DNA from 3 places in the Thalassotalea agariperforans genome. Region 3 is predicted to be linked to each of the others. Evidence: predicted binding sites of a transcription regulator. Region 3 holds the regulator's gene; each other region holds the start of a gene.
The links. The regulator LexA, encoded in region 3, represses DNA repair genes until DNA is damaged. The targets are predictions, from matches to a motif close to TACTGTATNNNNATACAGTA.
Positions count from the first base shown of each region.

Region 1: the regulator LexA is predicted to act here: its motif matches at 4,193-4,212, upstream of ACSLUO_RS04750 (DNA recombination protein RmuC).
Region 2: the regulator LexA is predicted to act here: its motif matches at 8,034-8,053, upstream of dinG (ATP-dependent DNA helicase DinG).

Region 1 is NZ_JBQMWH010000002.1:352,002-362,157, forward strand. Features, by position in the region: gene ACSLUO_RS04735 (GGDEF domain-containing protein) at 1-367, opposite strand, end outside; gene ACSLUO_RS04740 (GGDEF domain-containing protein) at 497-1,588, shown strand; gene ACSLUO_RS04745 (substrate-binding periplasmic protein) at 1,690-2,454, shown strand; gene ACSLUO_RS04750 (DNA recombination protein RmuC) at 2,766-4,181, opposite strand; gene grpE (nucleotide exchange factor GrpE) at 4,319-4,954, opposite strand; gene nadK (NAD(+) kinase) at 5,112-5,993, shown strand; gene ACSLUO_RS04765 (ABC transporter substrate binding protein) at 6,267-7,130, shown strand; gene ACSLUO_RS04770 (sensor histidine kinase) at 7,142-8,692, shown strand; gene ACSLUO_RS04775 (TonB-dependent receptor plug domain-containing protein) at 8,795-10,156, opposite strand, start outside.
Region 2 is NZ_JBQMWH010000002.1:77,717-87,872, reverse strand. Features, by position in the region: gene ACSLUO_RS03585 (DUF2989 domain-containing protein) at 1-4, opposite strand, end outside; gene ACSLUO_RS03580 (tetratricopeptide repeat protein) at 179-1,375, shown strand; gene ACSLUO_RS03575 (phosphoribosyltransferase) at 1,492-2,052, shown strand; gene ACSLUO_RS03570 (alkaline phosphatase) at 2,066-3,424, opposite strand; gene aroG (3-deoxy-7-phosphoheptulonate synthase AroG) at 3,710-4,765, shown strand; gene ACSLUO_RS03560 (DMT family transporter) at 4,876-5,853, opposite strand; gene dinG (ATP-dependent DNA helicase DinG) at 5,816-7,942, opposite strand; gene ACSLUO_RS03550 (DNA polymerase II) at 8,204-10,156, shown strand, end outside.
Region 3 is NZ_JBQMWH010000004.1:61,032-71,187, forward strand. Features, by position in the region: gene ACSLUO_RS07540 (SURF1 family protein) at 1-348, opposite strand, end outside; gene ACSLUO_RS07545 (DUF2909 domain-containing protein) at 392-601, shown strand; gene ACSLUO_RS07550 (cytochrome c oxidase subunit 3) at 679-1,560, opposite strand; gene ACSLUO_RS07555 (cytochrome c oxidase assembly protein) at 1,591-2,160, opposite strand; gene ctaD (cytochrome c oxidase subunit I) at 2,314-3,849, opposite strand; gene coxB (cytochrome c oxidase subunit II) at 3,919-5,481, opposite strand; gene lexA (transcriptional repressor LexA) at 5,846-6,460, opposite strand; gene ACSLUO_RS07575 (HD domain-containing phosphohydrolase) at 6,851-9,961, shown strand; gene ACSLUO_RS07580 (RluA family pseudouridine synthase) at 9,989-10,156, opposite strand, start outside.

The DNA of each region.
Region 1 (10,156 bases), on a different contig from region 3:
TAATTAACCGAAAGAAAAAGTGAATTGAACATAAACCACGGTCTTTACACCAAGCCAAATAAGCAAACATGGTAACGCTTGCTAATATTTGCCACTCACCATTAGCTTGCCAAGCACTCAATAAAGGAGATGACAGCTGATTAGATAACAACAGTACTAACAATAATAACGCTAAAATAGAAAATCGGCTTTGACTAAACTGCGCCGCAAAAACCACTAAAATAGCAGTAAGTAAATAAAATGAGTGGGTAAAAAATGCTTGTAACGGCAGCCAAAATGCTTGGCTATAATAAGCGCTAAAAAAAACAAAAGTAAATAGCAAACAACTACTTAAGTTGGTTTTAGTGCCAGTAAAAAAATGATTCAAAGGGCTTATTCCATTAGGTTTATAATTAAAAACGCAAAAAATTAATTTTCTAATTGGCTATTTGCACAATAACTGGGGTATTATTGGAGCATAATCGTTTTGTAAAGACCACTTTTAAATAGAGCAATCATGTCGCTGAAGTCTATCTTAAATTTAGGATTAAATTTAGGCACTAAACACCAAATGCCTAATAATGCTTATAAAACAAAACTAACTAATATTATTAGTTTGTTTTCGTTTGTTGCTTCTGCACTTTATACGCTTAATTATTTATTTATTCTTAATCAACCCATGGTTGCGGGCATTAATGCCCTTTTTACCTTTGCTTACCTAAGCGTTTTATTTGTTAACTACCTTGAATTGCATCGCTTAGCTAAAACGTGGTTTTTTATTTTATTGATGGTGCATTTAGTGGTTTGTACTAACATCTATGTCACCAAAGAAACCGGCTTTCATTTGTATTTTTTCTTAGTGCCAACCGGCGTATTCTTACTTTTTGAATTAAAAGAAAAGTATGAAAAAATCACCTTAAGTATTATCGCCACCTTATTGTTTTTTTATTGTGAAAATACCGTTAATACCAATCCGTTGATCGAACTATCTCCCGAAATGAATCATTTAATTTATCAATCGGTGGTTTTTATCAACATGGTGGAAGTTATTTTTGTACTTGTGTTATTTGTTAATCAAATTGAACGAAACGAGTTAAAGCTCTATCAACAAGCTAAAACGGATGCCTTAACTAAAATAGCTAACCGTCATCATTTTTTCGAACAAGGTAATAACCAACTCTCGCTAGCAAATAGTTTAAATCGCCCATTTACCTTAGTATTACTCGATTTAGATTACTTTAAACAAATCAATGATAAATATGGTCATCATGCTGGCGATGAATGTTTGGTTCGAATAACTGATACAATCAAAGCATCGATCCGACAACATGATTTATTTGCTCGTATTGGTGGAGAAGAATTTGTCATTGGTATGCCTGAAACGACAATAAAAGAAGCAAACAATATTACTGAGCGCATTAGAATTGAAGTTGAAAAATGCCAAATTGACGTTGAAAACGAGCATAAAAAATTCAATTGTACGGCTAGTTTTGGTATTGCTGCCCTATCAGACAGTGCTAAAGACCTAAAATCTATTCTTATTAATGCCGACAAAGCCCTATATCGTGCTAAAGAGCTAGGTAGAAATCGCGTGCAATTATTCGCCTAGATATATACAAATAATTTCAATTCATTATCTATACTTACAAATAAATCAATAATTAATAGAGCAGCTAAACGCGCTTGCGTTAATGTAAGGAAAGTACAGTGATGCTAATTGCCAAAACACCCGTTTTGCTTAAACTTATTCGCATGTTAGTGCTCTGTTTTGCTTGTGTAACAAATGCTCATGAGATAACGGCAGAAAACATCACGTACTATACCGAGGTTTACCCTCCGTCAAATTATCTTGAGAATAATCAGCTGGTTGGTTTATCGGTTGAAACATTAAAACTCATGTGGCAAAAAATGCAGATTGCCGAACAAAAAATTCACCTTGTTCCGTGGGCCCGAGGTTACCGAAATACAATAAATAACCCCAATAGCATGTTATTTACCATGGCACGAACACCAGAAAGAGAAGCACTGTTTAAATGGGTTGGGCCGCTTTATCATGCAGAGCATGTTTTATTAGCGAGAGATGATTTTAAAGAAAGTATCAACAACATTCAGCAAGCGTTTAAATACACTGTTGCCGCAATTAAAAATGATATTTCGGAAGTTACCTTATTAGAGCAAAATTTTCCTGAAAAAAACATCGCTAGAATAACCCAATTAAGCCAAGCGATTTTAATGTTAGAAAATGGCCGACTTGACTTAATGATTATTTCGCGTTCGTCCATTCAAAGCTTAATTGATGAGCATGACTTATCGTTCGAAAACTTTAAAATTATTTATTCAGTCAACAAAGTCGGTAATTATTATGCTTTTCATAAAAGCACACCAGACAGCATAATTAGCCAATACCAACAAGCTTTTGATAGTATTGCAGCCGAGCGTCAAGCGATCAACGCTAAGTATGGCGTTTATCACTAGAGCGTGTTGATCTTTCTGGTATAATTTTTGTTCTAACAGAGCGCTTTCAGAACAAGACGCGAGCAAGGTAATATAATTATTCTCGACAACTGCTCCTGCGTTGCTCTACTAACCTGCATCCTTTCAGGAATATATAAAAAATAAGAAACACAGTGCTGGAAGCGCTCAGAACGAACCCGAAGGGCAACATCTGTATGGCCTTTCTACTACGTTATCGCTCATTTATGTAGAACAACTACACCTCAATCGCTCTACCTTGTATAAACCCCATACAGACTGTTGCAAAAACATACAGAAAAGTTCAACACGCTCTAAACCTTTTCTAAGAATTCTTCCGTTTTTGGTTCATCGGCTAAATCAACTTTTTCTATTTTCTCAAAACGTGAACTGATCTTGTCAGCTGACGTATGAATTTGTCTTACATCAGTTGCTGCTTGGTCTATATGCCTTGCTAAGTTATCAAAACGAGTTCTAAAACGACTAAAGTCATTTGCTAGATGCGATAAGTGCTCTTGGATTAAATGTACTTGCTGACGTGTTGCTTCATCTTTTAACACCGAGCGAGCCGTGGTTAATATCGCCATTAATGTGGTTGGCGAACAAAGCCAAACTCGCTGTTTATTAGCATACTCAACCAGATCCGCATGATGAGCATGAATTTCAGCAAATACCGCTTCAGCAGGAATAAACATAATTGCGCCATCAGAGGTTTCACGTTCAATGAGGTATTTATTACTTATATCATTGATATGCTTTTTAATATCTTGCTTAAATTGACGTTCAGCGGCGTTACGCACACTCTGCTCTGCTTCATTGTTAGCCATTAACCGATAACTTTCTAAAGGAAACTTAGCATCGATGACAACATTACCGGTAGGCGCAGGTAAAAAAATCACACAGTCGGCAATTTTGCCGTTAGATAAGGTATGTTGTAATGAAAAATGTGCTTCTGGTAAAACGTTTCTAATTAATGAATTTAGTTGTACTTCACCAAAAGCGCCTCTAGAGCGTTTATCCGCCAGTACTTCTTGTAAACTTACTACATTGCTAGAAAGCTCTGTTATTTTCTTTTGCGCGTCATCAATAAGCGCTAAGCGCTTTAAAATATCGTTAAAGGTTTTAGTGGTTTTATCAAAGCCTTCGGCTAAACGCTTTTCAACTTCAAGACTAATTTCTTTTAAGCGTTTATCTGTTGATTCAGTTAAGCTTTCCATGCCTTGCGATAGTTGTTTAGTGGTGGCCTCTAATGATTTAGCGAGCTCTTCACGGTTAGATTTTGTCGCTAATGACAAATGTTCTATCAGCTGATCAACCGCTTTATGTTGATTTTGATTAAATTGCTGCTGGTGTTCGTGTAAGGTTTTTAATAATTGTTGCTGCTGTGTTTGTTGGCTGTAATGTTGTTTTTCTTGATAATCAACCGCTTGCCTTAACAGTTTCATTTTTACATCGGCTAACTGTTGTTCAATATAAGGTTTAATGGATTGATTTTCTTGCATCGCGCTATTTAAAACAAAACGCAGCTCTTGGCTTACATCACGTTGTTCTACACTTTGATTTTGCAATAAAATAACCTGTTCCATTAACTGCTTAACTTTTTTTTGTTGCACGAAAAAAGCGCCAATAGCTGCACAGAAAAAAAACACCAAAGATGAAAAAATAAGAAAGAGAAATTGCTCGGGCGATAAATCAGGTGTTAACGACGATATCCATGTGCTTATATTCATTTGGCTCTCTAAACTGTATAAATAACCAGTTCATTAAAACACATTTATATTCTTAGGTTAACTCTTTTGTCATAAAAAAAGCCAAGCAATAATTGCTTGGCTTTCATTAACAGTAAACGCAATAAAGCGTTAAATGCTTAAGCTGAAGTATCTACACTTGGTGCAGCTTTAGAAACCATCACCATCGCTGGACGAATTAAACGACCATTTAATGCATAACCTTTTTGCATTACGGCAATCACGGTATTAGGCTCAACACCTTCAACTTCCTGCATTGACATTGCTTGATGTAATTCAGGATTAAATGGTTGATCTTGTGGATCAATGGCTTCAATATCAAATTTCTTTAATGACGCTAAAAAGCTTTGTAAAGTTAACTCAACACCTTCATGTTTACCCGCTTCTTTCTCTTCTGCGGTAAAAGCATCAATGGCGCGTTCTAAATTATCAACTACAGGTAATAATTCACCAGCAAACTTTTCTAAAGCAAATTTACGCGCTTTTTCAACGTCTTGTGCTGCACGTCGACGAACATTGTCAACTTCAGCTTTTGCGCGAATAACTGAATCTTTTTGATCAGCAACCGTCGCTTGTGCGGCAGCTAATGATAATTCTAATTCATTAATTTTTTCTTGCTCAGGGCTAATGGTATCAGCAGCAAAATCAAATTGAGTTTCAACTTGCTCTTCTGCACCATCAATAATCTCTTGAGCGGCAATTTCTTCAGGCGTTAAGCCCTGTTCATCTTTATTCTGTGTTGACTCAGTTGTCATGAAAAAACTCCAAAGGAAACGTATTGTTGCTAATTATGGGGCTTAGATTTTTCGTTTCAAGTCACAATTGTAAAACATTTATAAAAAGTATGCTTTACAATAGTGCAGATACCAGCGAAACTTTCAAAAATCTTAACGAGAACAAATAGTACCGTAAATGACAAAGCTTTATTCAACCATTGGCTTAATTGGTAAGCCCGATCACAATGGCGCCACAGCAACCATAGAAACACTTCACGAGTATTTAACAAATGAAGGCTATCATGTGCTGATCGAAAATTCCGTTGCTGCTTCGGTCGATATTCCTGACGCAGCAGTTAATAAGATCACTGAAATTGGTGAACAGGCCAATTTAGCGATAGTTGTTGGTGGTGATGGCTACATGTTAGGTGCAGCTAGAGTGTTAGCGCGTTACGATGTTGATGTAATTGGTGTTAACCGCGGCAATCTCGGCTTTTTAACGGATTTATCGCCCGATGATTTAATTGAACCCTTAGCAGCAATTTTAAAAGGTGAATCTCGTACCGAACAACGTTTCATCATAGAAGCGCAAGTGTTCCGTCATGGTAAATTAACCAGTTCAAATTCTGCTGTTAATGAAGCGGTATTACATGCTGGTACGGTGGCTAACATGATCGAATTTGAAGTGTATATAGACAACGCTTTTATGTTTAGCCAACGCTCAGACGGTTTGATCATTTCAACACCAACGGGTTCTACGGCTTATTCAATGTCAGCAGGCGGACCAATATTAACGCCCAATTTAAATGCCCTTTCACTTGTGCCAATGTTTCCGCATACTTTAACAAGCCGACCAATTGTTGTTGATGGTGATAGTGAAATAAAATTGGTACTCGCCAATAATAATCATGAAAACCTGCAAGTAAGCTGCGATGGCCATGTTATATTATCGGTCATGCCCGGTGACGAAGTGATCATTAAAAAAAGCCCAAATACCATTCAATTAGTGCATCCAACCGATCACAGTTATTTCAAAGTATTGCGTAATAAATTAAGCTGGGGTAATCGTCTGTATTAATCACTTAAAAGCTTGATAATTACTCGGCAGCAAGCAATAATAAATTTTATGTTATTAATCAATGGCTCAATATATCAGTATCGTTAAACTGACTAGCCCAAATGCATAAATTTTCGAACAAATATTAGGGAATTAATATTGTTAAACCGAATAAAAAGTTTATCAACTAAAACTCTTTATATTATTAAGCTTTTCAGATTAAACGCTGTTATTAACTTTTTTCGCGCGCCAAAAAAGCACCGACAGACAACGTTTAATATCAGTTTATATAGCTTGTTCACCTTTTTTAGTTGCCAATTATCAGCTGAAAAGCTCACCATTATTTACCCTGAAGTAAACGCCCCATACGATATAATTTTTAACCAAATAAAATCAGGCATTACTTCTGAATATACTGGTGAGGTTGTTGAATTAAAACTGCCGGTAAAATTTGATAATGATGAGGTGATAAAAAGCATTACCACAGATAAAGTCATTGCTTTAGGGAAACGTGGTTGGTTAATCGCTAAACAAATATACAAAACTACGCCTGTGGTCGTTGGTGCCCTACCGATTAAACCCAATGGAATTTCAGGGGTAAGTTTAATGGCCTCGCCACAAGTGCTTTTTCATACCTTAAAAGAGCTTGCTCCCAAAGTTAAAACCATTACTGTTTTATATAGTAAAAATTCTTCTTGGCTTATTGATAAAGCTAAGCTTGAAGCACAAAGCCAAGGCTTTAAACTACAACCGATAGAAGTAAACAACATTAAAGAAGCCGTACAAAAGTATGATGAGCTATTTGCTGATAACAAATTAGAAGATCAAGCTATTTGGTTACCTTTAGATCCGGTAACCGCTGATGACAAAGTAATAGTCCCTGTGATCCTTGAAAAAGCGTGGGAAAATAAAATGGTGGTATTTTCAAGTAAACCTACCCATGCCAAACGTGGCGCATTATTTTCTGCTGTACCAGACAATGAACAATTAGGACATCAATTGGCGAAAATGGTCGGCAAAGTCAACAAAAAATCACAGTCCATGGTAACACCTATGCATGATATAAAGCTTGCTGTGAATTTAAGAACGGCCGCGCATTTAGGTTTTGCCTACAATGCTAGCACTCGTTCAACTTTTGCCTTAACTTTTCCTAATTAATTTCGTTACTTGTGAAAATTTCGCGCCCTAAATTTTCTGCTAATTTAAGTATTAAAAGCCAAACTATTGCCATTATGGTATTAGGGGTATTTGTCATGGTGACCTTACTAAGTATTGTTACCAGCTATGTTGTTAATCAACAATCACGTGATTTGATGCTAAAAAATGCCATTCAAATTACCGAAGGGTTAGCACAGCAAACCGTATTTCCAATTTTATCTGGCACACCAGAAAATGCAGAAACCGCGATAGCGCAAGTTATGGGGTTTCAGTCGGTGATCAATGCACAGCTCATTGCTGACAGCAGCGCCGTATTTCTTGAAAAAAGTAAAACAGCTTTAAGCCTACCAGTAAAAAATCGTCAACATACTGAAACAACCGTTACCGATAACAATAGCCAATATTGGCTGGTCAGCAGTCCAGTAAAAATAGTATCAAATACCGACAGTGAATTTGAATTTTCCCCCTCTGAGCAAGCTGACGAAATAATTGGTTATGCAGAGGTGCTATACAGTAAGGAAAACCTAAGCAGAGCACAAAAAAACATCACTGTTATCATTTTTGTCGTTGGTCTTAGCTCTGTTATTCTTTTAAGTATTGCTTTACATATTGGTTTAGTCACTTTATTTAAACCGTTAAATGCGCTTGAATTGATCATGGAACAAGCTGAAAAAACCGGTGAGCATAAGTTTGCTAAACTAGCCGGAGCAAAAGAAATACGTAATATGGCTCACTCATATAACAGTATGATGCACGTATTAGAAAAACATGAAGAAAGCATTACCCGCCACCGCGATCAATTAGAAAAAGAAGTTGAAGTAAGAACCAAAGAACTTGTGCTTGCACGTGATACCGCACTCACCGCCAGCAGACATAAATCAGAATTTATGGCCAATATGAGCCACGAACTTCGCACACCAATCCAATCTATAATTGGTTATAGTGAACTGATCACAGAAGAATTAGAGCTTGAAGGTAACTTTACCCTGATTGATGACATGGACAAAGTTAGCAGTAATGCTCAGCGCTTATTAAACATGATCAATAGCTTACTTGATTTAGCTAAAATTGAGGCTGGAAAGCTAGATTTACACCCAACCGACATTAAATTATCAACCTTAGAAGTAACCCTTAATGACGTAATATCTCCCCTTGCCCTCAAAAATAACAACCAATTTGAAATCATTAATAACTCTCAAATAACACAGTTTATTAGCGACAAAGAGAAACTTGAACAAGTGCTGATTAATCTATTAAGTAATGCTTGTAAGTTTACCCAAAATGGTCAAGTAAGCTTAACAATTTACCAACACAATCAAGAACTCTGTTTTGATATTAAAGATACAGGCATTGGTTTAACCCAAGCACAACAACAATACATTTTTGATGAATTCAGGCAAGTTGACAGCAGCGACGCACGAAAATTTGGTGGCACAGGCTTAGGTTTAGCTATAACAAAACGCTTTGTTGAATTAATGCATGGTCGCATTAGTGTTGAAAGTGAAATAGACAAAGGCTCAGTATTTACCGTTGCAATAACATTAAACGAGTCAGAAACTTAAAGGTAAGGTAGCCGTTATAAAATGCTAAAACAACCTATCACAACAGCCTTACCTGCATCTTTTGGTTAAGTACTATAAGTTATAAAACGTCAATACGGGCTACTAGAAATGATACCTAACCTCGCCTAAAAACATACTGCCCGGTTGCGGTAGATCATTAGGAATATTAACAACTGCACCATTATTTATACTTGGCTCTCTAACGTCTTGGTCAAAAATATTTTTTGCTATCAAAGCCAATTCAAACGGTTGCTTAGATGGTGTCCAACGTACAGTTAAATCAGTTAACCAATAATCATCAATATTTGAACGTAAATCCCCTTGATTACGGATACGATCTTGCACTAAATGATTTTTAATATTGAGTTTTAGCTGTTCGTTAATTTTCCAGTCAAGTTGTAAATACCATTGCTGCTCAGGTACAAAAGCGACATCAACATCATTGCTTTTGTTTGTTGCTTTAGACCAAGCATAATTAGCTGCTAACTTTAGCTGTTCGGTTAATTGCCAATTAACTTCTAATTCAGTGCCATAAGCCACCTGTTTACCGAAATTTTGAGCGGTAGATGATGTTTCTCCAGTATCAGGCACAAATTGAATAATATCGTCCCATTCATAGTGATAAAAATTAGCTATCGCACCAAAGCCACTCCCTGGATGATAATCAAAAACCAACTCAGTGGTTTCGATACTTTCTGGTTGAATATTCGGATTACCTAACGCCGTTGGATTATTAATATTGCCTCGTTCTGCAAACGATGGCGCTCGAAAAGCTCGGCCATATAACAATTTGGTTGATAAATTTAAACTTGTCGACCAAACTAATGCTAATCGAGGATTTGTTGTCGAACCAAAATCTGAATAATCATCATAACGAACCCCTGCTGTTAACTCCCAGTCATTAGCAATATTCCAAATATCTTGTACAAATAAATAACGATTTATCCGATCAGTTTCTTTTAAAAACACATAAGGAGAATCTGAAACATCTTGTACTGGGTCGCCAGGAATAATCACATTACCGTCAGCATTAAAACCAAAATTTTTCGTTTCTCTGGTTCGATACAAATCCCCTTTATATAAACCAGCGCCAATACGAAAGGCGTGTTTATCAATACCTGAATAATCTAAAGCTAAATTTAATCGTCGATGTTTTTCCCAAACTTCAGGATTGCCAATAAAACCACCCGTATAAGGAAGGCCGTGTCCCAAATCTGCACCTTTAGGGTAAATATAATAATTAGTTTTAATTTCAGCTGATGTATTAAAATAAGCACTTTGTACATTTAATGTCAGCGTATCATTTAGCTGTTTTTGGTAATTGATATCAAAATTAAAGCGAACACTTTTTTGTTTTGCGCCTGGGTCTAATACTTCTGCCAGCCCCGCACCTGATTCTAAATTATCTCTAAGCTGGTAGCCTGTACGTATGGTTAACCCGTGATAATTCACCTCACCTCTAAA
Region 2 (10,156 bases), on a different contig from region 3:
TCATGTTGTCGGTTCAACATTGTGTAGTATTGATATTAAGTTATCACAAATTACGATTTTACTGTTAGCCTGCCAGGTTATTTTTTTAGATTATTTGCGCTTTCTAAGCATTGTTGGCGATTTTTTAACCTACACCTATAATTAACTAATAGCTTATATTTTTAATGGGGTGCTTACGATGAAATTCATCAAGGTTTTATTTATCACCATGACAATTATGGGTGTAAGTATCTTAACGGTGGGTTGCCAGTTAACAGAAAAAATATATCAGCCCCAGAATACATTTGTTAAAAGTGAGCTTTATGCCGATGACCATTTTATCGGTTATCAAAATCATCAATTAAAAACGGAAAATGAAATTTTTCAATTAACACCAGAAATGGTTGAGTTGATTGATAAGAACATTCATTCCCACAAGCCATTAAAGCAGCAAGTATTTGATTTGTTAAATTTGATATTTGATGAAGAACAACTGGGGTTGGCTTACAAAAACTCAGCCAACTTAACAGCATCACAAACCTTTAAAAACCGTGAGGCTAATTGTATATCTCTCACTATTATGGCTTATGCGTTAGCCAAACATGCCAATTTAACAGTACAGTTTCGTGATGTTGAGGTACCTGAATATTGGATCCGTAATGGAGGCTATAACTTATTAACTGGTCATGTAAATTTAGTTGTATCGGAAAATAAAGTAGAAACACAAGAATATATCTTTAATCCGACAAGTGTTGTTATTGATTTTGATCCCTATATTCGTAAAAAAGAATTTCCCTCTAAAATAATCAGTAAAAATAAAATCACCGCTATGTTTTATACGAATGTGGCTGCTCAAGCCATTATTAAAAATAATTTTAGCTTAGCATATGCCTATTTAAAAAAAGCAACTGAATATTCAGCAAGTTATAGTCCTGCTTGGGGGAATTTGGGTATACTTTACCGTATGGTTGGCTTAGATCAGCTAGCGATTAATGCCTACGAGCATGCCATTACATTAAACCCTAAAAATTATACCTCGATCACTAATTTGGGTATTGTGTTTAATAAAGTTGGTCGTTATGAAGACGCGAAACTTATTCAAAAAAAATTACATGATTTACGCATTAAAAATCCGTATTATCATGCGTTGTTGGCTAGAGACGCTTTTTATCAGGCTGATTACCAAACGGCCATTTCGCGGTATCAATTAGCAATTAAGCTGGATGGTCAGCAACATGAGTTTTATTATGGTTTAGCTAAAGTTTATGCTCAAATCGGCGATGGCTCGTTAGCGCGTAAAGCATTAAAAAAAGCAATTAAACTGAACAAATACCCAGATATTGATAAACAATATTATGCGAAGTTAAATTTGTTAAATGAAAATATGGTTAATTAATTTGAGCTGGTGTTGACGATCAACCTAGACAACTATTAGGCTTATTTCTATTAAGAACTTTTGGTTGCTTATAGTGTTAGTTATACATTCTTTAAAATGAGTTAGGCATTATTATTTTGAATAAAAAATTTATTACCGCACAGTCATTGTTAGAAGACGCTTTTAAAATGGCTGATAAAGTTTATCAAGACGGTTTTAAACCGGATTATATTATTGGCATTTGGCGAGGTGGTGCCCCCGTTGGTATTGCGGTACAAGAATATTTTGATTTTAAAGGGGTTAACACCGATCATATAGCGGTAAGAACGTCGGCTTATCATGGGATCGGACAAAACAAAAAAAATATCACCGTACATGGCTTACATTATATTATTGAAAATGCGTCACATGATAATAGCTTGTTGATCGTTGATGATGTTTTTGATTCCGGTAAAAGTGTTGAAGCATTAATGAAACAACTTAAAAGCCAAATGCGTGCAAATTATCCAACAGATGTTAGGGTTGCTTGTCCTTGGTATAAGCCGGGTAATCGGCAAGTTGAGATCACCCCTGATTATTACATTCACCAGTCAGATGATTGGCTGGTGTTTCCTCATGAAATATCAGGTTTAACTGTTGATGAAATTAAACAGCATAAATCGGATATTGCCCACCTTGATTTTTTATTTCAAGAATAAAGCTTAAGTTGAGTTATTGCTTACCTAACAGTTTAAAAATATTCTTCGCAATATCAATATTATTTTGAAAGCCAAAAAATAACTCTTTCCTTGGTCCTAAAGCATAAATAGGAACGTCTGCTCCTGTATGTCCTGCGGTTGTCCAGCCGGTATGACTACGCTTATTAATGATATCTCTAAGGTTTTTGGTTAGGGCGATAATGGTTTGAGATTTTGTTGTTAAGGCATTATTCACCGAATTTTCGGAAGCCGCAGGTTGATTTAATACTGCTTTTTTTACCTTTATTAATCGCTCTAGTTCTGTGCTAGTTAAGTTAAAACCTAACGTTGAATTTAAATAAGTAGCATTTATACCATGATCATAAAGGTAGTTTGCCATGCTAGTTGGTGATACTTTTATGTTATGTAAAACCTCTGGTTGCCATAAATATTTTTTATCTTTGCCAATAGTTAAGCCCCCCGTGTCATGATCAGCAGTTAAGATGATTAAGGTATCAGGATTGTTTTTGCTATATTGTTCTAAAAATAACAGGGTGTCTTCCAACTCAGCCATTTCATGCATTGCGACAGCTATATCATTATCATGAGCCGCCCAATCTATTTGGCTTGCTTCGACAAGAAGGAAAAAACCAGGGTTATTTGAGCCATGCGATAAATGTTTAATCGCCGCTTTTGTCATTTTAGTTAAACGATTTTTTTCTGTATCGTCGATATGTGAAGGTAGACCTTTAGGTGCAAATAACCCGATTATTTTTTGCTGGTTATTTAATGTTTCTAGCTGTGCGTATTGATCAATATATTGGTAATTATGGCGCTTAAACTCGTCGATTAAATTTCTATCTTTGCGAATAAAATACTTTTGACCGCCACCAAGCATTACATCGACTTTAAATTCACCATTAATTTTTTCATCAAAATAACTGTCAGCGATAGCATTTTTTAAATTACGGTTTTCAATATGGCTAATATAAGAGGCAGGTGTTGCATGATTGATTTCGGAAGTAACAACAATACCGGTATTTTTACCTTGAATTTTGGCGAATTCTAAAACGCTTTGCACTGCTTGTTTGTTAATATCAACACCAATTGCCGCATTATAAGTTTTAACGCCTGAGGCGAGGGCGGTGGCACTAGCGGCTGAATCAGTTACAAAACCAGAAGACTCATCAGGATAAGTACTAACACTGCCAATGAAATGCCGATCGAATACCGTTGTTTGGATATCTTGTTGCTTAGTTTTTTTATAATAACGGTAGGCCGGCACAAAATTAGGCCCCATACCGTCAGCAATGAACATGATAATATTTTTGGGCGGTTCAGCAAAAGCAATCGCTGAAAATAAAGAAAACAGCAAAAAGATCAGTTGCTTCATTAAAACCTCTAGTGTTTACATGTAATAATATAAGCTTTCTATTTTAACTATTAAAATAAGCTTGTCACTTATTTAAATAATACGTATTTTCCTGATAAAATGAGTAACAATTCCATTTGTTAGCGTTAACAAGGTCTTTGGCTGTTATTTTATTTAAAAAATAACATTTTATATTGGTAATAATCCCTTAAGCTTGGTAGATTAACGCTCAATTTTCTTAGTGGCTACGAGCTTGCTAAGAACAAAATTTGTGTCACTAAATAATAGAAGTAACAGAGTATAAAAATGTCTTATCAAACTGATGATCTACGCATAAACAATATTAAAGAATTACTGCCGCCAATTGCTTTATTAGAGCGATTTCCTGCAACTGAGCGTGCATCTAAATCTGTGTTTGAAGGCAGAGAAGCCATTCATAATATTTTACATAATGGTAGCGACCGTTTATTAGTGGTCATTGGACCTTGTTCAATTCATGATCCTATCGCGGCTATTGAATACGGTGAGCGTTTAGTTAAGTTACGTGAAAAGTATAAAGATACCTTAGAAGTTGTTATGCGTGTTTATTTTGAAAAGCCGCGTACAACTGTTGGTTGGAAAGGATTAATTAACGACCCATATTTAGATGATAGCTATCAGTTAAATGATGGCTTACGCATTGGCCGTAAATTATTACTTGATTTAAATGATTTAGGGTTACCAACTGCGGGTGAGTTTTTAGATATGATCACGCCACAGTATACTGCGGATCTTATGTGTTGGGGTGCTATTGGAGCACGTACAACGGAAAGCCAAGTACACCGTGAATTAGCTTCAGGCTTATCTTGTCCGGTTGGTTTTAAAAATGGTACCGACGGTACTATTAAAGTGGCGATTGATGCCATTGGCTCTGCTAGCTCTCCACATCACTTTTTATCGGTGAATAAATTTGGTCATTCAGCGATTGTTGAAACCACAGGTAATGGCGATTGTCATATTATTTTACGTGGTGGTAAATTACCGAACTTTGATAAAGAAAGTGTTGATGCAGTTATTGCTCAGTTAGAAAAATCTCATGCAACCACAAAATTAATGGTTGATTTTAGTCACGCTAACTCAAGCAAGAAATTTGAAAACCAAATGTTAGTTTGTACTGATGTTTGCCAACAAATTGCTGGCGGTAATGACAATATCTTTGGTGTTATGGTGGAAAGTCATATCAACGAAGGTCGTCAAGATTTAGTTGATGGTAAAGCGGCTAACTATGGTCAAAGTATTACTGATGCATGTATCGGTTGGGCTGATACTGAAACTTTATTAGCGCAACTTGATCAAGCCGTTGCAGCAAGACGTGCTAAATAAACATTATTGTTAATGTATTAGCAGCTTAATAGAAACCACCGATTAAGGTGGTTTTTTTATGCCTAATATTTGATAGCGTTTCGATATTTCATCACATTATTGTTAGAATTCTAACGATTGTTTTTTGCAAACATCACGATGATAACACCTGATAAGACAAGGCAGGTTGCGAGTGTTAACTCTAGAGTAATTATTTCGTTAGTAAAAATAACCCCACCAATGCTAGCTAATATTGGAACTAATAACTGTAAGACACCGGCTTGGATCGCCGAGATATATTTAAGGGCAATAAACCACAAATAATAACCAAGGCCACTAGTAATCGCGCCTGAAATAATGGCTAATGTGATACCTGTTGTTGTAAAGGATTGTTGCTGGTAATTTAAAATTGCCAATAACAGTATCATCAACAGCGTTTGCATAAAGCTATTGGTGGTTAATAGTAATGGCGGTTGTGTTTTAGGTGAACTCTGGCCTGATATTGTATACAAGCCCCACGCAATTCCCGCACCAGCCATTAACACAAAGGCATAAACTGAAGGTGTGGTTAAACTTGGGTAAACTAAATAAATTAAGCCAGAAAAAGCAAGGGTTAAGCCTAATAGCTCATTACGAGTGATTTTTTTAGTTTTGAAAAAGCTGAATGAAATTAAGGTTAATTGCACAGCACCAAATAAAATAAGCGCTCCGGTTCCGGTATCTAATGCGACATAAGCATAAGAAAAGCCCAGCGCGTAAATGAACAAATACCAAGCGCTTAATGAAGGCATCAATTTTATTGATGACCAAGAAAATACATCTTGCTTAGCTGAATTTTGAGCGGCTTGTTTACCGTATGACAGTGAACTTTTTGAACTGAAATAAGATAATAATAACAGGGCTATAATACCTGAGCTTAAACGGATATTGGTAAAGCTTGCAGGATCTATCTTGCCGTCAGCCAGTGCTAATCGACATAAAATTGAGTTACCGGCAAAAGCAATTAACGCTAATGAAGTATAGAAGATCGCTTTAGTATTTAGCATTTTGGATAATTCTGTTGATTGAACATTAATATTCAACGTGGCGTTTAAATGGCGGTAAAGCATCAAGTAATTCTTTACCGTAGCGTTTGCTAATAACCCGTCGATCTAACAAGGTAATAGTACCAACATCTTTTTCATTACGTAATAAGCGACCACTGGCTTGGATCAGTTTTTTGGATGCTTCAGGTACCGATAGCGACATAAAAGGGTTACCGCCTTTAGCGGTGATGTATTCTGCTTGTGCTTCTTCTACTGGTGAGGTGGGTACTGAAAAAGGTAGTTTAGTAATAATTAAATTGGTTAATTGTTTACCTGGTAGATCAAGCCCTTCAGAAAAACTTTGGGTGCCAAAAATAATAGATTCAAGGTTTTTTTCGATACGTTTTTTATGGCTGTCGATAATTTTTTGTCGTGACTGCTCACCTTGTACTTGAATTGGTAACTTATGTTTAGCACGTAAAGCATCTGCAACTTTTTCCATTTGCCAATAAGATGAAAACAGCACTAAACTGGCTTTTTTATCGGTTAATAATGCGGGTAAACGTGCAATTAATTCGTCGGTAAACTTATCGTGACTTGGCTCATATTGCATATTAGGAATAATTAGGGTCGCGTTATTTTGATAATCAAATGGCGATAATACGTGTAAATATTGACTGCCATCATTTGTTGATAAACCGGCTTGTTTAATAAAATGGTCAAACTTATTTAAGGCTCGAACAGTGGCAGAGCATAACACGGCACCTTCACATTTTGACCACAACATATCTTCTAAGGTAAAACCCACTTCGATAGGCGAGGCTGATAACAAAAAGTCTTGTCGCTTACCTTCAATTAGTTCAAGCCACCTTGCTAAGGGAGCCGCTTTCTCATGATCGGTTTTTGCGTACATGCCCCAAAGTGCTTGAAAACTTTCTAAACGCTGAATTAAAAAACCGGCTTCAGCTAACAAGGGTTCAGCCAAATAGAGTTTTACTTCATTTTCTTTAACCGCTTCCATTAAGGTATTATAAAGTTTATTAATTTGAGCCAAAGCACGTTTACTTGCTTCAGTTAACGATTCGCTGTGGTGTTTAATGGTTTTGGGTAAAATGCCATTTTCAAAGCGGTATTGTTTTTCTTTAGCGAAATAAACGGGTTGATTGGCCTCAATAAAGGTTTTAATTTTTTGTAAATCCGCGATTAGCTCCAGCGCTTCATCGGCTAATTTTAATGACGGTGATATCGCACTTTGGCTTTTTACTAACTTTGCTATTTTATCGCCACATTCTTGCAGCTTTCCAAGCCAATCAAGGGCTCCCTTGATGGTAGAACTTGCACTAGAAAAGTCACGCGTTACTTTTGGTAGGTGATGAGCTTCATCAATAATGTAAAAAGTATCAGCAGGTTCAGGTAAAATTCGACCTCCACCTAATTCTAAATCGGCTAATAACAAGCTATGGTTAACCACCAACACATCAGCCATATCCATGGTTTCTCGTGCTTTATGAAAAGGGCAATGGGTATGTTCAGCTAGGTGTTTTAAACAGCTGTGTTTGTCACTTTGTATTTGCAGCCAAATATTATTAGCAATGGTATCTGGCCAAGAATCTCGATCACCTGCCCATGTATTATTGATTAATGCTTGGTGCATCTCTTGTAAAATTCTAATATCTTCAGCGCGGGGTTTTTCAGCAAACGTAAAACCAGCTTGTGGGCTGTCATCATTGGCAACAGCATTAGCTAGCTTTTGCGCACAAACATAACGTTGACGTCCTTTTGCTAAGGTGTAGCTGAAATCGAGTTTGCCATGTTCTTTTAAAAACGGTAAATCTTTGTCGATAAGCTGTTCTTGCAGAGCAACGGTAGCTGTGGCAATACACACTTTTTTTTGTTTGCTAAGGGCTAGTGGTATGGCACCTAAACTATAAGCGAGGGATTTACCTGTGCCGGTACCCGCTTCAATGGTGATAATTTTACGATCTTTGCTGTATTCACCGGCTAAGGTTTTAGCTATTTCAGCGATCAGTAAGGTTTGTTGTTGCCGTGGATGAAAGTTGGGCAAACTTTGGCCAATAGACTTATAACATTCACGAATTTTTTGTTTGATTTTTTCAGACAATTTGGCCGTTGAATGTGGTGATGGTGGTTGGCTTAATGGTTCAGATGGCATATTTCACTCGAGTTGTGCTCTGTTTTTAACTGGGACTAAAAGCGACGCTTATGATGTGAAAGATTCCATCTTTCAGTCTTTTATATTACACTGCTGTATATATTAACAGGGTGTTTGATTGTTTACTAGAATTTATACCAATCCGTATAAGAAACTGATCGCTTAGCGAGAATTATGTGAGCACTTCTTTATACGGAATGGTATTAGTTTTTCAACCTTGTCAGTCTTGTATTTTTATGGCCGTTTTTTAAGTAAATGTTTATGACAACAGCAGTATCTTCCGGTTTTTTATTATCCCGTCAATGTCATGATCAAAAACATGGCATCGTTATTACGCTGTGGTTAAAAACAGAAACTGGCCCAGTTAAATTACAAATTCAAAATCAACGCGCGTTATTTTTTGTTGAGCAGCAGCAAAGCCAGTTAGCTGAAGAATTTCTCCGCGTTGAAAATATTCAAATTGATGAAATAAAACCCTTATCGCTGAAAACGTTTAATCAGCAAACGGTGAGCTGTTTTTATTTTAAATTTATGCGCGACTTTTACGCCGCGCGTGAAATATTAAAACAATATAATATCAAATGTTATGAGGATGACTTTCGACCGGATGATCGTTTTTTAATGGAACGCTTTATTACGGCGAGTGTTTGTTTTCAAGGGACAAGTGTAACACGTGAGCATTATCTTGAAGTGAATCATGCGCAGGCTAAACCCGGTGAAGCGGCATTAAGTTTAGCTTGTCAATTGTCGGTCTTATCTATTGATATTGAATGTGCTTTTGATGGTCAGCTTTATTCGATTGGTGCCTATGGGGATGATATTCAAAAAGTTTTTATGATCGGAGAGCAAAAGGCACAAGCGTTAAATGAATCGCATGATTATATCGATTGGTTGTGTGATGAAAAAAGTTTGCTTCTTGCTTTTATTACTTGGCTTAAACAAGTGGATCCCGACATTATTATTGGTTGGAATGTTATTAATTTTGATTTTGACTTATTACAAAAGCGCTGTGATCTCCATAAAATTCCTTTTGCGATTGGTCGAGATGGTAAAACACCCTATTGGCGAAAAAATCATGCGAGTGAGCAACGTTTTATTTCAATAAGTGGCCGAGTTGTCCTTGATGGCATTGATCTGCTAAAAACAGCCACGTATAACTTTCCAAGCTTTTCATTAGAAAATGTCGCTAATACTTTATTGGGTTTAAGTAAAAAAGTCAGTGATGTTGATAATCGCTTAGCGGAAATTAATCATAATTTTCAACATAATAAAACCGCACTTGCCGCTTATAACTTGGAAGATTGCCGGCTAGTGTCACTTATTTTTGAAAAAACGGATTTATTAAATTTTGCTAAGTTACGTGCGCAATTAACCGGGTTAGATATTGATCGTGTGGGAGGTTCCGTTGCCGCTTTTACCAATCTTTATACCCCTAAGTTACATCGTGCTGGTTATATTGCGCCGAATATGGGAGATGGCACACAAGGTTTTGTTTCACCGGGTGGTTATGTCATGGATTCGATCCCAGGTTTGTATAACGATGTTTTGGTTCTCGATTTTAAAAGCCTGTATCCGAGTATTATTCGCACCTTTAAAATTGATCCTATGGGGATGATCCAAGGTTTATTACAAAAAGATAGCCAGCCTGAGCGTGTTATTGCCGGTTATGACGAAGCTTATTTTTCACGAGATGAGCATTTCCTGCCTGATATTATTCAATCATTATGGGCTGAGCGCGACAAAGCAAAAGCTGATAACAATGCGGCACTGTCGCAAGCGATAAAAATTATCATGAATTCATTTTATGGTGTTTTAGGTTCAACAGGATGCCGATTTTTCGATCCTCGACTATCTGGCTCTATCACCAAGCGTAGCCATGATTTGTTAAAAACGACTCGCCAATGGATAGAAGAAAATAAAGGTTTTACCGTTATTTATGGCGATACCGATTCCATTTTTGTTGATATTGGCAAACAAGACAGTGCCGAAAAAAGTAAAGCGATTGGCAAAGAGCTAGAAAGTTACATTAATCAACAATGGCAAAGCTATTTAAAAGATAACTATCAATTAGAAAACCACCTCGAAATAGAATTTGAAACACACTTTTGTAAATTTTTAATGCCAACAATACGTGGTACGGATGTTGGCACTAAAAAACGTTATGCTGGCTTAATAAAAAACAAAGGCGAACAGCATATTGTTTTTAAAGGGCTA
Region 3 (10,156 bases):
GGTGGTTAATAATTGCAAAACACGATAACCAAATTTGCCATTAAACATCTGATTATCTAATAAAAAAATAATCTCATGATTAAACTGACCGGATAACTTCACAGGTAAATCATTAATGATTTCATCACCCTGACTATTCAACTTTACAATGTCATCTAATGACAGAGCTTGTTGATTAACTAATGCCTGAATACGGTCAAGCCGTTCTGTTTTTTCTTGTGCTCGGCTTGTTTGCCAAAATCCTAACTTGACCAATAGACAAAATACCAGCAAGGTAATCCCTAACCATAAAAAGTTAATGGCTAAATAATTAGGTTTTGTTGGTGCTGATTGTTGAACTGCCGACATAGATAATGAAAAAACCGATTAATAAAATAAAAAGAGAAAATGAATGTTAGTTAAAATTATCGTCGTGTGTTTAATTGCTTTTATGATATACAACTTATTTAAAGCCTTAATGATCATGAATAAAAACGATCCTGAACAACCCCGTATGTCGAAGTTTATCGGTCGACGCGTAATGACATCAGCGGCAATTGTCATTTTATTATTGGTATTAATTGTAACTGGGGTGATCACCCCAAACCCTCGTCCTTATTAAGTTTAAATCAATTTATTGAATTAACCGAGGTGTGTAACACAACATCACCACACACCTCATCCATACTTAATTTCTATTTATAAAATATAAACAAAAACAAACAGTAGCACCCATACCACATCAACAAAGTGCCAATACCAACTTGCCGCTTGAAAAGCAAAATGGTTTTCTGGAGTAAAATGCCCCTTTAACACACGGAAAAACATCACTAATAACATCACAGTACCTAAGGTGACATGAAAACCATGAAAGCCGGTAAGCATAAAAAAGGTATTACCATAAATGCCGCTGGCAAGTGTTAGGCTCATTTGTGTGTAAGCATGAATATATTCTTCTACTTGTAAAATTAAAAAAACAATACCCAATAACACTGTAATACCTAACCACAGCTTTAATTGGCTACGCTTGTTATTTTCTAAAGCAACATGAGCAAAATGAGCGGTAACTGACGACGTTAATAAAATCAGCGTGTTATACAAGGGTAAACCGTTCCATCCCATTCCTTGAGTTTCAGTGCCATCTGGCGTTTTTATTAATGGCCAAGTAGCAGTAAATTCAGGCCACAATACTTCACCGGTCATAAAGTTGTTACCCGCTCCATCTAACCATGGCACCGAAAAAGTTCGGGCATACAATAATGCGCCAAAAAAGGCGGCAAAAAACATAACTTCGGAAAAAATAAACCAACTCATACCTTGTTTGAATGAATTGTCCATTTGATGGCTATATTTACCCGCCATTGACTCATCAATAACATTAGCAAACCAGCCAACTACCATATAAATAATAAGTGCGATGCCCGCCAGTAATACCCAGCCCCCCCAACCAGCTTCTTCCACTTGTAATGTTGAAACATATTCACCTGCGCCAATGGCGATCATAAATAATGCTACAGCGCCAACAATTGGCCAGTGACTTTGTGCTGGCACGTAATACGATTCATATTCTTTAGTTGTCATCGTCTTTCCTCTATTTTTAAGAAGCTAGCCTTATGAGCCTGCATTTTCGGTAATATCATACAAAGTATAAGACAAAGAAAGGGTTGAAATATCCGCTGGCAGCTCTGGATCAACATAAAACTGCAAGGCCATTTCTACCTCCTCACTGGCTTTTAACGGCTGGCTATTAAAACAAAAACATTCAATTTTTTGTAAATATACCGCCGCTTTACCTGGCGATACAGATGGCACTGCTTGACCAACAATATCGCGTACCGACTCATTTTTTGCGTAAAACTTCACTAATTTCATTTCACCTGGATGAACACTTACTTCATTAACCATAGGTTCAAATTGCCAAGGGATCCCTTTGGCGTTACGACTTAAAAACTGCACCTTTACTACCCGACTACGATCAACCCCATCCGCTTGATAAGTTGCCGCACTTGTATTGGTTTTGCCGTTTAATCCGGTGATATCACAAAACACGTCATACAAAGGCACTAATGCAAAGCCAAACCCAAACATAGCAAACACCACTAGCACCAATTTTTTCACGGTTTTAGCGGAATTTTCTTGTTGAGTAAGCGTTTGCTTAACTTGTGACTCTTGCTCTGACATGGTTTTCCTATTTTATAATCATTTATTGCGTTCAAACTATTGATTGAAATTTAAGCGCCGATAGTTTGTTTGCTATTGCGGCGGCAACGCGGAATGTAGATTTCTACATGAGCATTGCCAACAAAAATAGCGGACAAACTAGCCAGCTTAAAATCAATCAATTTTTGGTGGTGTGCTAAATGTATGATATGGCGCTGGACTTGCCACCGTCCATTCCAACCCTTCGGCACCATCCCAAGGTTTTGCCGGCGCTTTTTTACCACCACGAATACATTTGATCACTAACACTAAGAAGATCAATTGTGATAGACCAAAAGCAAAACCACCAATACTGACCCATTTATTAAAATCAGCAAACTGTAAGGCGTAATCAGGAATACGGCGTGGCATACCTGCTAAACCTAAAAAGTGCATTGGGAAAAACAACAAGTTAACTGAAATTAACGAGCACCAAAAATGCCATTTACTCAAGGTGTCGTTGTACATATATCCTGTCCATTTCGGCAACCAATAATAGGCACCAGCGTAAATAGAAAATAACGCGCCAGTTACCAGTACATAATGAAAGTGAGCCACCACAAAATAAGTATCATGATATTGAAAATCGACTGGAGTCATCGCTAACATCAAGCCAGAAAAACCACCTATGGTGAATAAAATGACAAAGGCAATAGAAAACAGCATCGGGGTTTCAAAACTGATAGCACCGCGCCACATCGTTGCCGCCCAGTTAAACACTTTTACCCCAGTAGGCACCGCAATTAACATGGTGCAGTACATGAAAAACAGTTCGCCAAATAACGGCATCCCGGTAGTAAACATGTGGTGCGCCCAAACAATAAACGATAAGAAGGCAATGGATGCCGTGGCATAAACCATGGAACTATAACCAAAGAGCTTTTTACGTGAAAACGTTGGAATAGTGGTAGAAACAATACCAAAAGCAGGTAAGATCATGATGTACACTTCAGGGTGACCAAAAAACCAGAATATATGCTGGAACATTACAGGATCACCACCTCCGGCAGCATCAAAAAAGCTAGTACCAAAGTAGGTATCGGTTAACACCATAGTAACCGTACCGGCAAGCACCGGCATTACGGCAATTAACAAATAAGCCGTGATAAAAAATGTCCAAACAAACAGTGGCATTTTCATGTACGTCATACCTGGTGCACGTAAATTCATAATGGTAACAACTATATTAATTGCCCCCATAATCGATGATATGCCCATAATATGAACAGCAAAAACAAAAAACGCTGTGCTGCCATTACTATAAGTTGTCGATAACGGTGCGTAGAAAGTCCAACCAAAGTTAGGTGCACCGCTTTCCATAAAAAATGACATCAATAAAATACTGAAGGCAAAAGGTAAAATCCAAAAGCTCCAGTTATTCAATCGCGGTAATGCCATATCCGGCGCACCAATCATCATGGGTAACATCCAGTTAGCCAAACCAGTAAAGGCCGGCATTATGGCACCAAATACCATGATCAAGCCGTGAACTGTGGTCATTTGGTTAAAAAAGTCAGGCTCAATAATTTGTAATCCTGGCTGAAATAATTCAGCTCGGATCACCATGGCCATGGCACCACCGGTTAAAAACATGATGAACGAAAACCAAAGATACATTGAGCCAATATCTTTATGGTTAGTGGTGTATAACCAGCGTTTAATACCGGTCATTTTATGATCGTGATGCTCGCCATCAGCGTGCGAATCATGAAGTGTTTCTGTTGTCATAATAAGGCCTCCTTACTTCGCACTTGCTTGGTTGCTTAAATTAGCAACGTCCGCGGGTTGAACAACATCACCGGTATTATTACCCCAAGCATTGCGCTCGTAAGTAACAACTGCGGCCATTTGTGTATTGGTTAACATACCTTTGAAAGCTGCCATTGCCGGATTTTTAGCACTACCATTTAACACCATATCAATGTGGGTATTAACATCGCCAAGGGCAATTGGGCTGGCTTTTAAAGCAGGAAATACCGGCGCCATACCTTCGCCTGACGCTTGATGACAAGCAGCACACGAGCTGGCATATACTTCTTCACCCATAACCATCATTTCATCTAAGCTATAGGTTTTATTTAAGTCTTCGGTTGGGCTGAGTTCTTCAATGGTGTCAGCAACTTGCTCTTTAACCTCTGCAACAACCGCTTCAACTTCACCGACCGGTGCGGTACCTACGATAGCACCAACATCTGCAGCCTGAATGGCATCACCAGTATTGTTACCCCACGCATTACGTTCGTAAGTCACAACAGCAGCAAGTTCTTTTAACGTCAGTTGTTTACCGTAGCCTTGCATACCAGTACCAGCACGACCATTTACCACAATATCAATATGAGCAGCAGCCTCACCTAAGGCAATTGGGCTGCCTTTTAAAGCAGGAAACGCTGGCGGTAAACCTAAACCGGTTGGTTGGTGACAAGCAGCACAATGTGCCATGTAAGTTTGCTCACCTAATGTCATCAACTCATCTAAGCCTAAAGTGGCATTTAATGAGGCTTTTTCAGCAGCTGCCGCTTGCGCAATTAACGCTTTTTGTTCATCAAGCCAAATGGCGTAGTCTGCTTCGGTTTTTACCTCAACAACCACAGGCATAAAACCATGATCTTTACCACATAGCTCAGCACACTGGCCGCGATAAATACCGGGTTCATCAACAATCGTCCAAGCTTCGTTAATAAAACCTGGATTGGCATCTTGTTTTACCGCAAACGCGGGTACCCACCAAGAATGAATAACATCGTCAGAAGTAATTAAAAAACGTACTTTTTTATTCACCGGGATCACTAAGTGTTTATCCACTTCTAGCAGATAATGTTCACCTTTTTGGGCAGAGCTGCCATTTTGGTTTTGATATTGTTCTTTTGGTGTTGATAATACGGAATAAAATTCAATATCTTGGTCAAAATATTTATAGTGCCATTTCCACTGGGAGCCAGTAACTTGGATAGTAATATCTGAATTGTCATTATTTTCCATATCAATTAGCGTACTTGTTGCAGGTACAGCCATTGCAATAAGAATAACAACAGGGATTGCGGTCCAAAGAATTTCAACCTTAGTGCTTTCATGAAAGGTAGCTGCTTTTACACCTCTTGATTTACGGTGGAATATCATCGACCAAAACATAGCACCGAACACCACAGCGCCAATGGCAGTACAAATCCACATGACTAACATATGCAAATCATAAACTTCACGACTAACTGCAGTAACACCTTTTGTTAGGTTTAGTTGCATATCAGCCCAAGCTGAACTGGAAACAATACTTCCCAAAAACAGCCAACCTAGGTTACGTCTCATCACTCGACATCTCCTCTGTCCTTTAAAAGAAAACAAAATAAGCACACAGAGTAATACACAGCCCACTGACTCATATTCTGTTGTTTATCGGTTATTTTATTGTGACAAAAAGGCTGAAAGCCGTTGTCTTTTATAATTATTTAGTTATTTTTTTGTTCACTTTCAGAATTAGAATTACTCAAATATTGACATAGGTCAATGTTTAATTTTTGAGCAATTACTTTAAAAAGCCAATAAAATCAATGGAGTATTAACTCTAAAAGGAGCTACGATAGGTGTTAGATGAAAATTAATGAAAAAATGATGAGAAAGACAGAGATAGAAAAGGATCAAGATTAATCCTTTTCAAAAAATAAATATAAGTTTACATCCAATCGGCGTTTCGAATAACCCCAACCGCAATTCCTTCAACATTAAATTGCTGGCTGGCAAGATCAACTTTAATAGGTGAAAAGTCTTCGTTTTCTGCATGTAAATAAACAATATTACCATCACGCTTAAAGCGCTTAACGGTGACATCATCTTCCACTCGGGCAACAATTACTTGGCCATTTTTAACATCCGTGGTTTGATGAACCGCTAATAAGTCGCCATCGAGTATGCCAATATCTTTCATACTTTCGCCATGAACTCGCAACAAATAATCGGCATGAGGGTGAAATAAACTGCCATCTACCTTGTAATGCTCTTCCACATGTTCTTGGGCAAGAATAGGTTCACCCGCAGCAACACGGCCAATCAAAGGTAATCCTTCTTCTTCAATAAATTCTTCGGCTAAACGAATGCCTCTTGAAGTACCTGGTAACATTTCAATATAGCCTTTTTTGGCTAACGCTTTTAAATGCTCTTCTGCCGCATTTGCTGACTTAAAACCAAAAAAATCAGCTATTTCAGCTCGAGTTGGCGGCATACCGGTTTCGGCAATTTTTTCTTTGATCAGATCAAATATTTGACCTTGTCGTGGGGTTAATGGACGCATATTATTCCTGTTACTTTATACAGTGATAACTGTCAGTATATACAGACTGTATATAAACTCAAGTAAACTATCACTTAAAATAAAGCGGCTATTTAACCGTAAAAATAATCAAGCAATATTAAAAGCGCTAGGTATTATACCAATCCGTATAAGAAAGTAATCGCTTAGCAAGAATTTAAAGGATTAGAAGAAAGGCATTGATTGAAGAGAATGGTGTTAATATATCGATGATTTTCATGCCTAAAAATAATACAAAAAACCTATACTTATTAATTTGTTAATGCTAGTTTTATGTTTAAGTAGATAACATGGATAGTTAATAACTTGTTAGTATTATTAAAACAAATCAAGAGAAGAATTAAGTTTTCCATACGCTTAACCGTGGTGAGCGTGTTTATTTTCTCAACGATTATTACCGCTTCAATTGCTATCGGCCTGCAATACTATTTCAGTGAAAATCTTGCAATTGAATCTAGAGTTAAGCTTTTTAATTTAACCACTCAAAATACCGCAAATTATTTAAAAAGCATCAATGAAAATGCAGAAAATACCGTTCGTATTTTATCTAAAAGCCAAGAAATTATTGATAAAAGCAGTGAAGATAAAACAGCCCTACGCTCCTTGTTGTCACAAATCATTGAAACCAATCCACTGCTTTATGCCTTGTATGTCGGTTATGATAATGGCCACTTTTATGAAGTTATCAACTTAAAGACCAGTGAAACCGTTCGTCAACAATATCAAGCAGCAATTAGTGATCGATGGTTAGTAATTGATATTCAAGATAAGATAAAACAAACACATTATTACGACCATAACTTTAAGTTACGAGTAACTCACACAGAAAAGACCAATTACAACCCTAAAGAAAGGGTTTGGTTTAAACAAGCTCAAATCAATCAAGTACACAAAACACAACCTTATTTATTTAGCCATTTACAAGCTCCCGGTCAAACGTACTCAATCAAGTTAAAAAACAGTAACACTGTTTTAGCTGCTGATATTCCCTTATCAAATTTATCCGATTATTTAGCCAGTCAGCATCAATCAAATCAATTATCAACCGAGATGTATATTTTTAATGCGCTCGGTGAATTAATTGCGTCAAATCAACAACAGACAACATCCGCCTTACCCAAACTGGCACCGTTAACGTTAAATCCAGCTCAACTGGAAACATTAGCTAAATACCCCAATATTAAAATTTCTAATGAAAGCAACTGGCCACCAATAGACTTTAGTGTTGGTGGCGAGCCTCATGGCTATGGCGTTGATTTACTTTATGCCATTTCAGATATGCTCAATTTACCTATCACTTTTGTGAATGGTTTTACTTGGAGCGAGTTAGTTGAAAAATTTGAATCGCATGAATTGGACATGTTGCATTCCGTTTTCCCAACCGCAAACAATCATAAAAAAGGACCGCTAAGTAAAGCCGTATTTCAAACGCCTTTTTCCGTTGTTACTCAGCCGAACCATTCAACAATTGATAACTTAACCAGCCTAGCGAACAAAACGCTGGCAATACCTAAAGGCTGGTCGATTATTGAGGTGGTAAAAAAAACTTACCCCGATATCAAAATAGTTGAAGTCGCTGATTCCCGAACCCTATTAACTCAAGTAAGCCAAGGTCAAGTAGATGCCGGATTAGACAACGACATTGTTTTAAAATATTTACAAAACCAATACTTTATCAAAAATATTCAATACCATTCTTTAAGTCATTTATCTGGTAAAGTTTTCCCTGATACCATTCATTTTTTAGCACATAAAGAACAACAAGATTTAATCGATTTATTAAATTTTGCCATTGAAAATGTCCCCATGAGTTTCCATCAAGCGCTTGATAAAAAATGGTTAGCAAATAACAAAGAACAAGCGATTAAAACTATTGGCACCGTACCTAACCCTGAGTTAACTCAGCTGATAAAACAACAAAAAAACTTTTCAACGTTGTTAGAAATTGAACTAAACGACACTGATAAATACGTTTATCTTATGCCGCTAAGTTTAAACCCCACTCAAACAGACTACCTTGCGATCACAGTACCAAAATCAGCAGTACTTGCTTCAAGCCGTGAAAAAATAAAATTATCCATTATTATCACCACGGTTAGTCTACTGCTAATTTTGCCTATTTCTTGGCTGTTTGCGACACCAATTGTTTCTCCGATAAAGCGCTTGGTATTAGAAAACCAAAAAATTCAGAATAGACAATTTGGCCAAGTAACAACCCTAAAAAGCAGTATCAGAGAAATTCAAATGCTCGCAACGTCAATGGTTGATATGAGCAAATCAATTAAGGCCCATGAAAATAATCAAAAAGCCCTGATGGAATCATTTATCGAATTAATTGCTCAAGCTATTGATGATAAATCTCCCTATACCGCCGGCCATTGTGAAAGAGTTCCCGAATTAGGCATCATGTTAGCTAAAGCGGCGGCAGAAGATAACTCTAAACCTTTTGCATCATTTAAATTTAATAATGAAGATGAATTTAGAGAGTTTAGTTTAGCGGCTTGGTTACATGATTGCGGCAAAATCACCACACCTGAACATATCGTAGATAAAGGAACCAAACTCGAAGCAATTTATAACCGGATCCACGAAATTAGAATGCGATTTGAAGTATTGTGGCGTGATGCTGAAATAAATTTTTATCAAAAGCTTGCTCAACACCCTGAACAAAAATTGGCTCTTAAACGTAAACTTAAACGAGAACAAGCCGATTTAATCAAAGACTATTCATTTATTGCTTCCTCAAATATTGGTGGCGAATTCATGGATGAAAAAAACATTCAAAGATTAGAGCAACTTGCTAAGGTTACTTGGCAGCGAAACTTTGACGACAAAATAGGGCTTTCACCCGTTGAAGAACTCAGAGTGTCATTCGCTGAAGAACGATTACCGGCAACGGAATATTTGCTTTCGGATAAACCTGAACATTTAATTCAGCATGATAAAGCCATTTCTTATGATGAAAAGCACGGCATAAAAATTACCCCGACCGAATATAAATATAATTTAGGTGAGCTATACAACCTTAAAATTAAGCGGGGTACTTTAACTGCGGAAGACAGGTTTAAAATAAATGAACACATTATTAGCACGATCAAAATGCTAGAAAATGTGCCCTTTCCACCAGAGTTAGCTAAAGTCCCAAGATATGCCTCTACTCATCATGAAACCTTAATTGGCACTGGCTACCCAAGAAAGCTCACCAAAGATGATCTTTCAATACCCGAAAGAGTGCTTGTACTAGCTGATATTTTTGAAGCTCTTACCGCGGCTGATCGCCCCTACAAAAAAGCAAAACCGCTAAGTGTCGCTATCGATATTTTATCAAAAATGGTAAAAGATCAGCATGTTGATCAAGACATCTTCGAACTCTTTCTCACTTCAGGTATTTATTTAAAGTATGCCAAAAAATATCTATCTGATGCACAAATAGATACCGTTGATATAAGCAAATATATTCAAATACAGGTAAAAACAACCTAACCCAACACAGCCCAACATGGCTGAATATTAAAAGTCAGCCTTCTGAACAAAAGAAAGCGGCTCCCCAGTAACAGGATGCACAAAGCTTAATGATTCTGCATGCAAATGTAAGCGTTCGGCTTTAGTACCATAATGATCATCACCAACAATCGGTGAATTTAGCCCAAGGCTATGTGCAGCATGCACTCTTAATTG